2 regions of the Ectobacillus sp. OTK genome follow, and region 2 is predicted to be linked to the other one. Evidence: riboswitches for the same ligand, from Rfam matches in the RefSeq annotation. Region 2 holds a riboswitch; the other holds the start of a gene.
What was found. Region 2 has a riboswitch for cobalamin ahead of AC6HZ4_RS15245 (DUF4430 domain-containing protein). Riboswitches for the same ligand answer to the same signal wherever they lie in the genome.

Region 1 (7,453 bases), 920 kb from region 2:
GCCGATAATAGCCGTTACTTGGCCAGGCTTTGCGCAAAATGAAATATCTGATAACGCCGGCATTTGTGCACCAGGGTAGCGGAATGTAACGCGGTCAAATTCGAGATCACCTCGGTTTTCATCAACTGTTGTTGTAACATCTGCATCGACAATACTCGGCTCCATTTCAAGCACTTCGTTGATGCGTGCTGCTGATGCGGCAGCGCGAGGCACCATCACAAACATCATCGAAGCCATAATGAGCGCGAACATAATTTGGATCACATACTGCATAAACGCCATTAAATCGCCAACCTGCATATTGCCGGTATCAATGCGGAGCCCGCCAAACCAGAGAATGGCGACCGTTGTTAAATTGAAAATTAACATCATTGCCGGCATCATAAATGCCATAATTTTATTAACTCGAATGGAAACACTCATGAAATCATAATTTGCTTTTTCAAAACGCTTTTGCTCGTACGGATCGCGATTAAAGGCTCGCACAACCCGAACTCCCATTAGGCCTTCACGCAGAATTAAATTGAGTACATCAAGCTTGGTTTGCATCACTTTAAAAAGCGGGAGCCCTTTGTACATAACGGAGAAAATCGTCAGAGCCAAAATCGGGATAATCGCTACAATAACAAGCGACAGCTTTGCATCCTTTGTTACCGCCATAATCACTCCGCCAATAAACATAATCGGTGCACTGAGCACCATCCGCATGAGCATGACAAGCACTTGCTGAACTTGCGTAATATCATTGGTCGTTCGGGTAATAAGAGAAGCAGTTCCCACCTGATCAAACTCCTGAAGTGAAAATTCCTCAACACGTGAAAAAACTCGCTTGCGCAGCTGTTTGCCGAACCCCATTGCAGCTTTCGAAGAGAAATAGCTGGCAAACACGGAACAAACCGCTCCAACAGCCGCAATAAGAAGCATAAAGGCGCCAATTTTTAAAATATAGTTCGTATCTCCTTTTACAACACCGGTATCAATAATATCTGACATTAATGTCGGCAAATAGAGGTCAGACATGGACTGGATAAAGACGAGCACAAGTACTCCCGCAATCATCCCGGCAAACGGCTGTAAATGACGAAATAGTTTTAACAACGGTTATCCTCTCCGTTCTCTATCGTTTCTGCTTCTGTCATCAGCTCATACATTCGCTGATGGATTCCTAATAATGTGCTGATGGATTCCTCTGGCAATTGCGATAGGACACCCATCATTTTTTGATATACTCCACTTGGATCGTCATACATCAGTTGGATTTGCCTCATGCCGGCCTCTGTTAACTCAAGCTGTACCTCACGGCGATTTTCTTCGGGGATGCTCCGTTTCAAAAAGCCCAGTGTCACTAATCCATCGATACTTGCACTCAGCGTGCTTTTCGGAAACAGCAGCCGCTCACCTAGATGCTTTTGCGAAATCACTTGCGAGGGAAGAATGGTTTGCAAAATCAAAAACTGCGGCATGCTTAGGCCGCTGTTTTTGATGCTCGCCTGCCCCCATCGCCCAAAACGCCGTTGAATCCTCCAAAAGGATCGCAGCACTTTAATGGTTTGCTCTAATTGCGGGTTATTCTGGCTCATAATGTCCCCCCTTCGTGTTCGTTTTTAAACTGTTCTAAAACGGAAAATTAACTTTATTGACTAATTATATATCTGTTATCCAAAATATGTAAAGCGAGAAATAACGACAATATATTTTGACTGTTTGCCTTTCCAGCATTCCTGCAGTTCCAGGAAAATACAGATTTAAAACGATAAGGAAATCTAAATAAGAAACAGCCAAATTTCCGGCTTACAGCACTGAGAAATTTGGCTTTAGTTACTTCAATAAACGCAATCAATGACTATGGAAAAACATTATAATAGACCAGACCCCAAAATATTCAAACTAGATGTCCTAGGATTCTATTTCCCCGCTTCGATAATGTCCATCTGCTTTAATGTTTCAAGTGTAATATTTTTTGCTTGCGTTCCAGTGCCGTTGATATTCACAGCAAACACCCAGGTATCCTTTTTTGTATCAACGAAACCAACATACCATCCCAGCCCAAGATCCGAAAGCCTTGTCCCGGTTTTTCCATGAAGCGTGTAGCCATCCTTTTCATCCTGTATCATCATCCGTTTAACCGTTTTTTGATGTTTTTCTTCAAACGGAAGCTCTTCCTTGACTAATCTTTCCATAAAGTTTATTTGCTCAAGCGCTGAAATTTTCAGGCTGCTGTCCAGCCAAAATGAATCGATTCCGCCCGTTATATCTTGATTCCCATATTCTAGTATTCTAACATTCTCTTGCATTCTTGTTTCTCCAATGTCCCTTGCCATATCCTGATAAAACCAAATAGCAGACTCCCTCATAGCAGAAGCTAATGAGTGATCACGGTTCCAGCTTTCGAACTCTCTTACCACTCCATCCCAGCGTTTGACTTCATACTCATCTCTTACAGCTGCTGTTTGCAGCCCAATTAAGGCATTCGGTACTTTAAAGGTAGATTCGGGAGTGAACCTTTTGGAGCTTCTCTCTTTGTTATACACATAAACTTTATCCTTTTTGAGATTTTTGAGCACCATCGTGCCCTCTTTTCCGTTAAAAAGCTCTTCAATTTTCAGTTCCTTTGTTTGCTCCTGTTCTGCTTCTGTGACCGGGGTCGTTCCTATGAAAGCTAGCACAACTAAGAATAATAAAGTGACAGCAGCCTTAACACTCTTCATTTTTACAGCCTCCCTATTAAAAACATAATCTTCATAAATAGTAATTATTTTACATTCTGTATTATACATTGCAAACCTTTGAATGGATAGATTTCCCTTCTATATAGTCTTAATATTCAATTATTTTTACATGCATTTTAGCACTAGCCTGCAGTGTTCGTTTAAATTATTGCACTACACGGCATACCTTGTCTGAAGCACATTCACCGCCCCGCCTAAAGCTGTCACTTTTAAAGAAGGGGATTCTTTGCATTTTTGATAGAATGAAATGAATAAAAATATAAAAGCACTCAAGACAGAATATGTTACGATATATAATAGGGAAGCTGGCGGAAATCCAACATAGTCCCCGCTGCTGGGAATATTGAAATAGAGTTGCCCGGAAAGGAAGACAACCGGGCAAGGAGATCTGATAATTCCAATTTCTTCGGCAGGAAGAAAGGGATTTTATAAGCATGCTGATAGAATTTCATGCATTCTATCAGTATGCTTATTCGAAAACCTTAGCTCCAATCGTTAAGGTTTTTTGTATTACATAATCCTTTTATGTAAGAAAAGCACATAAGCTAATATAAGAAGCTTGTACATTGAAAAATAAAACAAGATTAGGTGGTGTTTATACTTTGTTTACTCATGAAGAAAGAGATGCGATTTATAAAGTAATAGAAACAAGAAGAGATATTCGAAGCTTTCTCCCTGACGCGGTACCGCAAGAAGCAGTAGCACGTATATTAGAAGCTGCGCATCATGCACCTTCTGTTGGATTTATGCAGCCTTGGAATTTTATTTTAATTGAATCAGATGAAATAAAAAACCGCTTAGCTTGGGCTGCAGATAAAGAAAGGCGGGCGCTCGCGATCCATTATGAACAAGATGAGCGGGCAGCAAAATTTTTAAACCTTAAGATTGAGGGAATGAAAGAGGCTCCTTTAACGATCTGTGTTACATGCGATCCTTCTCGGGGCGGCTCACATGTACTCGGCCGCAATTCGATTCCCGAAACCGACATCATGTCAACCGCTTGCGCTATTCAAAATATGTGGCTGGCAGCCTGCGCTGAAGGATTGGCAATGGGCTGGGTGAGCTTTTATAAAAAGTCAGATATTCGGGATATTTTAGAAATTCCCCCTCATATTGATCCAGTAGCCTTAGTTTCCATCGGATATACAGACACATACCCTACAGCCCCTATTTTAGAAACAGCGAACTGGGAGAAAAGACGGGCATTAGAAAAGCTGATATTTCATGAAAAATGGGGACAGTAAAGCACGAAAAGCGGATACGGTTCCAAAAGTTATACTTTCTTATATTCTCAAGAAAAAATCGGGTATCTCAAGGCTGGAGATACCCGATTTCTTCTATTTGTATGATGCAAACCAAGAGCCAATAATCGGATAGCGGAATGGACGGTCATCCAGCGCACGGATGATGCCGATAATCGGAGCAATTAACGCCATGAGTCCGAACACGATAAGAAACGGTATGCCAATCAATATCCATGAGAAGAATATCGAAATCGAAATTAAGACACCGATGACAAGATGAAAGACCAATGCCTGCAGCGACAAGCTTTTCACCTCTCGATTTGATGTGAGAAAATATACGATAATGGGAACTAACACAGGTGCAAACCACGTACTCGCATGAACAAGGATCTTAAGTCCCTTCTGTTCCATTTGTAATGAACTCCTTTTTGTTTATATTTTGTTATACTGTATTGCCATTATACACCAGTTCACATCTCAAGTTCATAAGACCTAAGACTGATTTTTCGTCAATCACTGGGTGATTTTCCCCTCTCTTTCTGTCCAAACTAAAATGCAATCAGAACTGGATTTGTACAAGCAAAAACTAGATTTTGTGCATGTCGTATCTCACGAAGTGCGGAATCCGCTTACTGTAATTAAAGCATACTGCTCCATAATGTTGGATCAGGAAATGGATTCGAGTGAAGAGAATCTCAGTAAAATTAGAGATATAAGGGATTATGTAGATGTGATTGACAATGAAATGAATCATATTATTCATACAGAGCAAATGCTTTCCAATGATTTTCTTTGGAAAAAAGAAATTATTAAGCCGTTACCTGTGATTCGAGAGGTCAGTGAATGTATGACTATTAAAGCACGTACACAAAATCTCAAACTTCAACATACCTTGGACTTAAACGGCAGTGAAAAGACGTATACGAATAAGATCGGTTTAAAACTGATTTTATCGAACCTCTTGAGCAATGCCATTAAATACAGTTATGAACAATCAATTGTTACACTTTCTGTTTTAGCTGCTCAAGATAAGATTATCATCAAGGTGAAAGACCAAGGGATAGGAATGACTGAAGAACAAAAAAAGCAGCTATTTAAAAAATACGGGAAATTCAATCCTCATAAGAAAGGTTTAGGAATAGGTCTTTACATGGTAAAGGAACTTGTGGATCATTTTGAAGGATTCATTTGGATAGATAGCCGGCTCGGTGAAGGAACAGAGGCTATAATGGAATTACCATTTATCAATGATTCCATCCAGAAGGTCTAGTAATGTCATAAATCCCTTTAAGTACAAAAAAGAAGCTGATCTAAAAGTACCGTTACATAACTTTTAGATCAGCCCCTTTTGCTTCGTCATCAGATTAATGATGCTCTGCAGGCGTCTTTGCATGCTGAATATGACTTGTAATCCAAGCGATTCCAGCAGCACAAACGAGATATCCTAACAAAATCCAAACTTGCGTTTGCAGCTGCTCCCAATCCCCTAACGAAATTACATCCTGCAATCCGCGCAGTGAATGCGCCATTGGAAGGGATTGTCCGATTGTCCGAAGCAGCGGCGTGCTTAATTCTCCTGGGAATGTTCCTCCGCATGTAGCCAATTGAAGAACTAGCAATGTGACCGCCGCAAATTTGCCGACAATTCCAAATACCGTTACGAGCATGAAAATAAATGTCATAAACGTAAAGGAAATGATTACACTTGATAGAATGAACATCGGTACGCTTGCCACATGCAAGTCAAAGCCGAACAAAACAACCATATCGACAATCAATGCTTGGATGAGCCCGACTGCGTAAACTAAGCCCAATTTATTCACAAAATGGACAGTTCCGTTCACCTGAAGATCTTGTCTTCTTCCAAGCGGAAGAATATTGGATGCCATAATTCCGCCTACGTAAAATGCCAAGGAAAGGAAATACGGCGCAATTCCAACACCGTAATTCGGTACATCGGAAACATTTGATTTTACGAGCTGCACAGGTTCTGAGAACATCGATGTTAAGGAGTCATCATTATGAAGCTGAGACGTTTTCTGAGCTGCATCACTTAATTTCATTGCCAGCTCCGTTGAACCATCTGTCAGCTGGCTGAGTCCATCGTTCAATTTCCCCGCTCCACTACTTAACTGATTGCCGCCGTTTTCAAGCTCCGCAATGCCGGCATGCAAGGATGAGAATCCTTCACTCCACTTCGTAAAGCCATCCGATAATTGCGTTGTTCCATCAGACAGTTGCTTCGCTCCGTTGGCCGCTTCGTTCATCTTGCTGCCGAATTGCTGCATGCCAGCTTCAATACGCGCTTGCCCTTCAGCTATTTCCTTTGCCCCTTGCGCAAGCTGAGCTTGACCGCTGCTTAATTTACTTGTCGCATCGGCCAGCCCATTGGAAATGGAAACAATTTTCTGAAGCTCGGCATCCTGCTGAGCCTCTGGATGCTCCTTCATGTATTTCTCCAGCTGTTCCTTTAACATGCTCGCCGCACTAGCAGCCTGAACCTGTCCCTCAGCCAGCTTCGCATTTCCATCAGACCATGTTTTCGTTCCTTGCGTTAATTGATTCATTCCTGCTTCTAGCTTCTGATGACCGCCGGAAAGCTGTTCCATGCCTTGGTATAAGGCATGCGATCCTTCCTTTATCCCTTGCATTCCTTGGTCCAATTTTGGCTGGCTGCTTGCAAGCTGATCGCTTCCTGCTTTGAGCTGCTTTGTCCCGCCCTGCAGCTTCTGAATTCCATTGAACAGCTCGACCGCTCCATTTTTCGCATCAGTAGTCCCTTCATTCAGTTTTCCTGCACCAACACTGGCATCTCCGAGGCCTTGCGCCAGCTCTTGAAATTTCGAAAATACCCCGTCAGCATACGACTTTGTAATGCTGTTTGCGATTTTTGTTTTCATTTCCTCTACCGCTGTTGTACTAATTTGAGACGCTACATAGTTTTTCCCCGGATTTACTTTATAAAGAAGCTGCGCAGGCTGCGGATGCTCATCCATTAGCGTACCAACCTTTTGCGAAAAGTCTTTCGGGATCGTAATGACCATGTAGTACTTTCCGTCTGCTAATCCGTTATTTGCCTCCGCCGAAGAAACAAACCGGAAATCTAACTCCTTGTTTTTCTTTAACTCCTGCACAAAGTCATCTCCAGCACGGATCGGTTTCTCGTCCATCATGGAGCCTTGATCCGAGTTCACCACCGCAACAGGAAGCTGATCCAGTCTTCCATACGGGTTCCAATATCCAGCTAAAAAGAAACCTGCGTAAATGAGCGGAACGATAAGCAGGAAGATCAAAGCAATTCTCCCATGCTTATGCTTCCACATTAACTTTAAGTCTCTTGAAATTAATTGAATACCTTTCATTGCTGCTCCTTCCCCTAACTTATATCAAAATTCACCTTTCTATCATAAATTCTTCAGATTATAATGTATAATATATATTTCATTATAAAAGCATAACTTTAAAGCTATAGATATAGAA
Region 2 (7,453 bases):
CGGCAAGGAACTACGGGACAAGTCGATGGGCTAGGCCGTGCGCCGAAGGGGGTTAACGATGGCAATGGGTTTCTGTTTATCTCCCATATTGGTGATGTGTATCCAAGCGGACTTTTGCCTATTAAAGCAGGAAATGTAAGAGAAACACCGCTTGCTGATATATATCGCAACTCTCCTATTTTTCAACAATTGCGTAATCCAGACGGATATAAAGGAAAATGCGGTGTGTGTAAATTTCGGCATGTGTGCGGAGGATCTCGTTCCCGCGCGTATGCGGTAACGGGTGATTATTTAGAAAGCGAACCGTATTGCGTGTACATCCCGAAAGCATGGAGAACAAAGAAGGAAACATCTTCTTTTTGACGAAGCATTGTATAAAAGAAATAGATTATCTGACAGTTTTCCAACCTAGGTACACTGTCAGATAATCTATATATAGGGTATAGCAGTATAGAACAAAAAGAAACCGCTTTAATGAAGAGCGGATGAGGATTATGTATGACAAAAAAAGTAGCGATTGTAACAGGCGCAACAAGATTACAAGGAATCGGGGCTGCTGTTTGTGAAGAGCTTGCCCGACGCGGTGTTCATATTTTTTTCACCTATTGGAGTGCTTATGATGTAAAAATGCCCTGGGGTGCAACGGAGAAAGAACAACAAATTTTAAAAAATAAAATAGAGGAATATGGGGTAGAGTGCGGACATATGGAGCTAGATTTATCTGATCCAAGCGCTGCATTTTTGCTGCTTGATACAGCAGCGAAAGAAGTAGGGAAGCCGTCCATTTTAATTAATAATGCTGCTCACTCCACACATACGCCGTATGAAACGTTAACAGCTGAGCAGCTCGACGCTCATTATGCTGTAAATTTCAGAGCAAGCGCTCTGCTTAGTGCAGAATTTCTACGTCGTTTCTCCTTACAGCGAGGAGGCAGGATTATTAATCTAACGTCTGGCCAATCTCTCGGACCGATGCCAGGTGAGCTTGCATATATCGCGACGAAGGGAGCGATTGAGGCGTTTACGACATCGCTTGCGCCGGAAGCGGCGAAGAAGGGAGTAACTGTAAATGCTGTTAATCCGGGCCCGACTAATACAGGTTGGATGACAGAAGAGATTCAAAACGGGCTGCTGCCAAGATTTCCATTGGGACGAATTGGCGAGCCGCAGGATGCTGCGCGCCTTATTGCATTTCTAGCAAGTGAAGAGGCAGAGTGGGTAACAGGACAGATTATACATTCTACGGGAGGATTTTGGTAGAAAAATAGTCTTTATGTGACTTTCTATTACGTCCCAAGTTAGTGCAATGTGGATGGTTGATAAAATGATGCTGTGTAAATGACATAGCATTAAAAACCCGCTTCCTTATCGGAAGCGGGTTTTTGGCATTTGCGAAAAAAAGAGAAGCAATTTGAGTTGTGGTAATTTAATTATAAATCTAGCTTAACTTCTCAATTAATTTATTGTGGAAAGAAATACCGCTCCTTTCGGGGCGACTTTTAATTACTATAACATTTAAAACCGGCAATTAACATAAAATTTTGTATTTTTATAGACAATAGGACAAGCATTTCAAATATATTTTCATATTCTATCAACGAGAGTACCTTTTTTATAGAAAGGATATTGTTAACAAAATGAAGAATTTCTTTGTCTTTATGTTAGTATCCCTTTATTCAAAATTGGACAACTCAACTAGTTTAATTTTTAAGAAGGAGGGATAACGATGTGTGGTCGTAATAACTGTATATGCCCTGATGAGGTGGAAGTGGTTAATACTTTCGAAGAACCAGTAGTAACAGAAAGCTCACAAGCTGGAGCTACGGTGGCTGGACGAAATTATTATCTGACAACTCAGCGGCAAACGGTTGCAAGCAATGCTTCACTCTTTTTACAAATTACTAATCCAGCGGGATCAGGCAGAACCCTTCACATTGGTCAAATAGCCGGAACCGCAAATACAAACACAATCGTTACTCTTAATCGAAATGGTTCATTTGCAGCAGCAGGAACGGCTATCACACCAGTTAATGGAAACTTCGGTTCTGCTAATACAAGCGTTGCAACGGCTAAATTTGTAAACCAATTAGCCGATCCTACAGTGGGCGGGGTGATTTTTAGAGATATTCTCCAACCTGCTACAGGAGGGATAACCATATTTAAGTACAAGGGTCGAATTGTTATACCCCCTGGAACAACGTTTGTTATACGTCTAATTAATAATGCCGGTGGAGGTAATGTTTTATCTCTTGATGTTAGTTTTTGGGAAACAACTCGTTAATGTTGTCCTAAGTAATTTGAAAAATTGAATATTTAATGAGAGGAGTGATTAAAATGGCAACAGTTAACAAAATAACGGTTCCAGCTAATACACCAACAGTTATCGTTAATGGTGATGGACGCAGAGTCTGGGTGCAAGGAGGAACATTTTATTTAGGTAACTCCAACGTTGATCCAGACAATGGTATTTTTCTTTCAGGTGGTAATGAATTTATAGATCTTGGAAATGTAGCTTTATTAGAAACCATTTATGCTTATTCCACTGCTGACACCACCATAACAGTTTTTTACTATACAACAGTATTCTAACTTCAATTCACATCAATAAAAGCAAAAAGGTATCTGTATAATCTAGATACCTTCTTGTGCATATTATACAAATATCTAAAAAATCTGCACAATTTGTTTAAGAATTTTAAATCCTAAACTATGCAAGAACACGTTTATATAGAATGATACTCCATTTTCCACTAGCCCCAGCAGGTACTGTAAGAGAAAAATCAGTAGGTTGATCAACTGATTGAGAATCTGAATTTCCAGAGGTAGCACTTAAAGCACCTACTGGAGTAGATGTCATTGTTGCAGTTACTGGTGTAGCTATTGGACTGGAGGCTGAATTGAAAATTTCAAAAGTACCTGAAAAATAAGCGCCAGCAGGAGCAGACCACACTGTTGTTGTAGTAGCTGCTGCCGTTGAGTTATTAAAATTACCACAAATACTTTCTTGAAAAATCTGAGCAGGAGGACACATACAGCAATCCCCATTATTACACATTATATATCTCTTCTCCTTTCGGATGTTTTTTACCGTTTATAGAAGTTTGTACAATATCATTAAATGCATATCGATATGCTTTGTTAATGACATTCGTATATATTTTGTAAGAAAAATGGATGTCTTTAAAAAAATGACGTAATTTACTAATAAAAAAGAGGGAAAATGGAACATGTCAAAGGTTTTGAAATATTTTGTAGTATGAACGTAATTGATGAGGAGGGAGGAATAAGTGAATGTGTGCCAAAAAGAAATGTAAACCAGATCCTTTTTGTTTCGCGCTTCCATATTCATTCCCTCCTCCGCTTCCTGCTCCTTGTCCTCCGTATCCTCCCGTAGGTGATGTTGTAAGCAATAGCTTCAGCGGGAATATTTTATTGAACGATCCGGTTACAACTTTAGAAATTTGGAAAGGGGAAATTTCCAGAAAAGCTACGGTAACGATATCTGTGTTTAATAGTTCCTTAAGCACTTCAGTTATCAAAGTTACCATTACTCGAAACGATGGAAGCCCTGTTGAATTTGCTGTTCCTTCTGGAAATACACTTTCCGCAACTGTCGAGAATGCCAAATCGGTTACTGTTTCAAGGGAAGGTATGGGTATTGTGGAGGGGGAATACTGTTTAGAAGTATGTTTTGCCGTTTCTCTTTAGTGAAATCGGTCTGTTTTTTACTCATAAATTTGGTCACATTTACGCTCTGATAATCTCTCATTCCCATCTTCTTTCTATAATTATATAACTATCCGAAAGGCTCTGTTACTTATAGGAGGGATTCGGCATAAGGGCTCGAATATGTTATTATATTCGAATTTCAAGACTGGGAAGGTGACGAAACGTGACAGCGAAAACAGCAGATTTGTGTGATGCATACAGCGAATACATACAGATATGTGAGCCGATATTCCGATCTTATGGAAAGAAGAAATCCTTTTATGGGCCCATTGCTACACTAAAAGTGTTAGATGATAATGTACTTGTAAAGAAAGCATTGGAAACTTTGCCGGCGGGTACGGTTCTTGTTGTAGACGGTGGAGGCTCCACGCGCTGTGCGCTTCTCGGTGACAATTTGGCGGCTATCGCAGCATCACGACAGCTTGCTGGTATTATTATCAATGGTTGTGTAAGGGACGTTGCCGATTTGAAAGAAATTGGGATTGGCATTTTTGCACTTGCAAGTATTCCAAAAAAAAGCAAAAAAGAAGGCAAGGGGGAAGAAAATACACCTCTGTCATTCGGAGGAGTTGAATGGTATCCGAACCATTATGCATATGCGGATGAAGATGGTGTAATCGTTTCTGATCGTCTTTTAGTTGGATAGAAGAATGAAAGATAAGAAGTAGATGCGGAGCACTGCAATGGCAGTGTTCTTTTTTAACTCAGGATATACTCTGTAATAGAAGATAATTTGAAAGATCATAGCATTAGCTCACTTATGAGAGTCGCTTGTTGTTTCCTAATAAAAGAGTTGTTTTCTAGATTGTCTTTGCAATCGGTAAAGCCTATTTTAAAAATGTAATCGACAAATATAAGAAAAGATAGTAAAATGAAGAGCGAAATTTCGAATATTGTGACGAGTTTAGGTCGTAATGCTTCTATCATTGCGTTAATAGGGAAAGTTTGGTGAAAATCCAACGCGGTCCCGCCACTGTAAGTGAAGAGATCTTTTGCTGCGTGCCGCCGTTTTCAGGAAGGCGCAAAAGGTCAGCGATACACGAGTCAGGAGACCTGCCTAAGCTTGAACGCCAATAAACCTACGAGGCATAGGGAGGTGTTGTGCGCGGCAAAAGTCTAACGATTGGCATTCTGCCGAGCATTGCTTACGCATGCCCTGTAGAGAGGGCCTTTTTTTATGATTTTTTTTACAAGAGGGAGACAAGGTACATGAGACAGTTAAAAAAATGGATGATCGTATCTCTTACAGCGATGCTGCTGGTTGCTTTATCGTTTGTGAATACGGTACATACGGTATTTGCGGAAGCGTCAAATACGATCACTCTTGCGGTGGTTGGAGATGCGGAGCGAAAAGTGATTTTATGTCCGAAGGAAGTGACGGTGCAGCCAGATGAAACCGCTTTGGATGTGTTAAAGAGAGAATTTCCAAACGGTATCGTTACGGAGCAGTCATCTTACGGAGAGATGTTGATGGGGATTGATGGTCTTCTTTCTGGGGCAGAGAGTCCAAATCCAAACAGCTACTGGTCTTTTGAGGTGAATGGAGAAGCTGCATCTGTCGGGGCTGATGCATACAAGGTACAGAGCGGTGATGTTGTTGCATTTCGTTATGTAACAGATTGGAATGTAGGATTAGGGGGGAAAACCCTCGAGGAAAGCATTGCGGAGCTTGGTGGATGCGAAGAGCAAAGTGAACCAACTCCTACAAATCCAGATGAACCTGGACAAACGGATCCAACGGACGGCACTCCAGATGAGCCGGGACAGACAGATCCAACGGACGGTACTGGACAAACTGATGAAGAGCCTGCACCTGTTTTCATGGAAAGTGTTAATAAGACAATTGATAGTGCAGTGCATTTTATGCTAAGCAGAGATCTGCAAAGTGACTGGGAAGTAATCGGGGTATTACAATCTGGAGCGAATGTTTCTGATGAAGCGAAAGCAGCTTACTTGAAATCGTTAGAAGATCGTGTGAATACAAGTGCACGACTGAACAATACGACACTTGCAAGAACAATTTTAGCAATTAATGCACTTGGAGCAGATCCTACTAATTTCGCAGGGCAAAACCTAGTTTCTAAGCTTTACAATGATGCGACAGTGGGTGCTATTAATTCGTATGTATCCGCGCTGCTTGCATTGGACAGCAGAGATTACGAGATTCCAAGCGATGCAAAATGGACGCGCGATGGATTAATTTCAGAGATTTTGAAGGAGCAGCACACTGATGGCGGTTGGTCGTTCGGCGGTGAAGCAGGCGATCCGGATATGACGGGTATGACGTTAACAGCGCTGGCTCCTTATAAAGATCGTGAGGAAGTAAAAACAGCAATTGACAATGCAGTAGCTCTATTAGAAAGGCTACAAACATCAAATGGCGGATACGAGTCTGATGGAGCAGAGGATGCTAACAGTGCAGCACAAGTATTAACAGGTTTATCTGCAGTTGGTGTGGATCCGGCTGGAAGCAAGTTTACGAAGGATGGCCATACTCTCGTTCAAAATCTACAATCCTTCCAATTGTCAGATGGAAGCTTTAAATGGAAAAGTACAGGTACAGAAAGCGATTCTATTGCATCAGAGCAAGCTTTGTATGCCTTTGTCCAATATAAATTTTATACAGAGGGAAAAGGCTCTATTTTCCATTGGACAGGCAAACCGGTTTCTGTCGATAATGGAAGCGGCGAAGATGCAGCTGGCCAGCCTGCAGATGACGTAGCAACTGAAAGCCCGAACACGAGAGAGGAAGCTGCAACGTCGACAGAAACTAACACGGCTACACAAGAAACTATTACGGTGTCGTCACCAACAACTACAACTGCAGAACCTGTATCAGCAGAATCGGCTTCGAAGAATCAGCAGCTGCCGGATACGGCTATGTTTGGAACAGAAACAGTTGTGACAACTGCGGCAGGCGCAGCGCTTATGGTTGCAGGCGTGATTCTTTGGAGAAGAAAAAGAGCCGCATAATTTTATAACTAACTTGATTAGGAGCAAGCATTTGCTCCTAATTGCTTTTAGAAAGGTGCGTGAATATATGAGGCATATAAAATGGTTTTTTTCTATTATAGCTGTGCTCATTCTTTTGACAGGCTGCTCTGAGAAGTCTGCAACAAGCGGAAAAGAGGAGAAGGAGACAGCTGTTGATGCTCCAGCTGCTACGGAACAAGCCCAAACAGAGGAAACTCAGCAGGCAGAGCAAGCTTCTGCAGGGACAACCGAGCAGCCGGCTGAGCAGTCTGAAGAAGGCAATTCGACAGAGAATACGAACAAAGCAGCTTCCTCAAATGCAACAGCTTCCTCAAATGCAGCGTCTTCTACAAACCAGACGCAGGAGAGTAGTAAACCAGCAGCATCTGCACAAACGGTTGTTTCTCAACCTCCCAAAGAGGCAGCAGCATCCCAATCTTCTCAAGTATCAGCAGCGCCAGCTCCAGCTGCTGCACCATCACCAGCTGCATCCCAACCACAGCAGGAGCAAAAGCCAGAAACAGCTGTGGTTACTCTTTCGATACGGGATAACCAAACAACAATCCTTTCCAAAACAACGGTTGAACTGCAGGAGGGGGATACAGTGTTTACTGTACTGGCGCGTACGATGAAGAAAAAGGGAATTCAAATGGAATATACGGGGTCTGGTCAGAGCGTGTATGTGCAGGGCATTAATAACTTGTACGAAATGGACCGCGGGCCGAAAAGCGGCTGGAGATATTATGTCAAT

Region 1: linked by a shared signal. The riboswitch ahead of bluB (5,6-dimethylbenzimidazole synthase) and the one ahead of AC6HZ4_RS15245 (DUF4430 domain-containing protein) in region 2 are both predicted to bind cobalamin.

What each region holds. Positions count from the first base shown of each region.
Region 1 covers NZ_AP048547.1:2,121,355-2,128,807, reverse strand. Annotated here, with positions in the region: gene AC6HZ4_RS10310 (ABC transporter ATP-binding protein) at 1-1,098, opposite strand, end outside; gene AC6HZ4_RS10305 (MarR family winged helix-turn-helix transcriptional regulator) at 1,092-1,580, opposite strand; gene blaOXA (class D beta-lactamase) at 1,905-2,708, opposite strand; cobalamin riboswitch at 2,994-3,139, shown strand; gene bluB (5,6-dimethylbenzimidazole synthase) at 3,332-3,973, shown strand; gene AC6HZ4_RS10290 (magnetosome magnetite crystal formation protein family) at 4,067-4,384, opposite strand; gene AC6HZ4_RS10285 (sensor histidine kinase) at 4,545-5,243, shown strand; gene AC6HZ4_RS10280 (YhgE/Pip family protein) at 5,338-7,335, opposite strand.
Region 2 covers NZ_AP048547.1:3,044,937-3,052,389, reverse strand. Annotated here, with positions in the region: gene AC6HZ4_RS15280 (TIGR04053 family radical SAM/SPASM domain-containing protein) at 1-363, shown strand, start outside; gene AC6HZ4_RS15275 (SDR family oxidoreductase) at 499-1,260, shown strand; gene AC6HZ4_RS15270 (hypothetical protein) at 1,727-2,281, shown strand; gene AC6HZ4_RS15265 (hypothetical protein) at 2,335-2,589, shown strand; gene AC6HZ4_RS15260 (S-Ena type endospore appendage) at 2,708-3,055, opposite strand; gene AC6HZ4_RS15255 (S-Ena type endospore appendage) at 3,292-3,708, shown strand; gene rraA (ribonuclease E activity regulator RraA) at 3,893-4,375, shown strand; cobalamin riboswitch at 4,619-4,804, shown strand; gene AC6HZ4_RS15245 (DUF4430 domain-containing protein) at 4,939-6,702, shown strand; gene AC6HZ4_RS15240 (DUF4430 domain-containing protein) at 6,770-7,453, shown strand, end outside.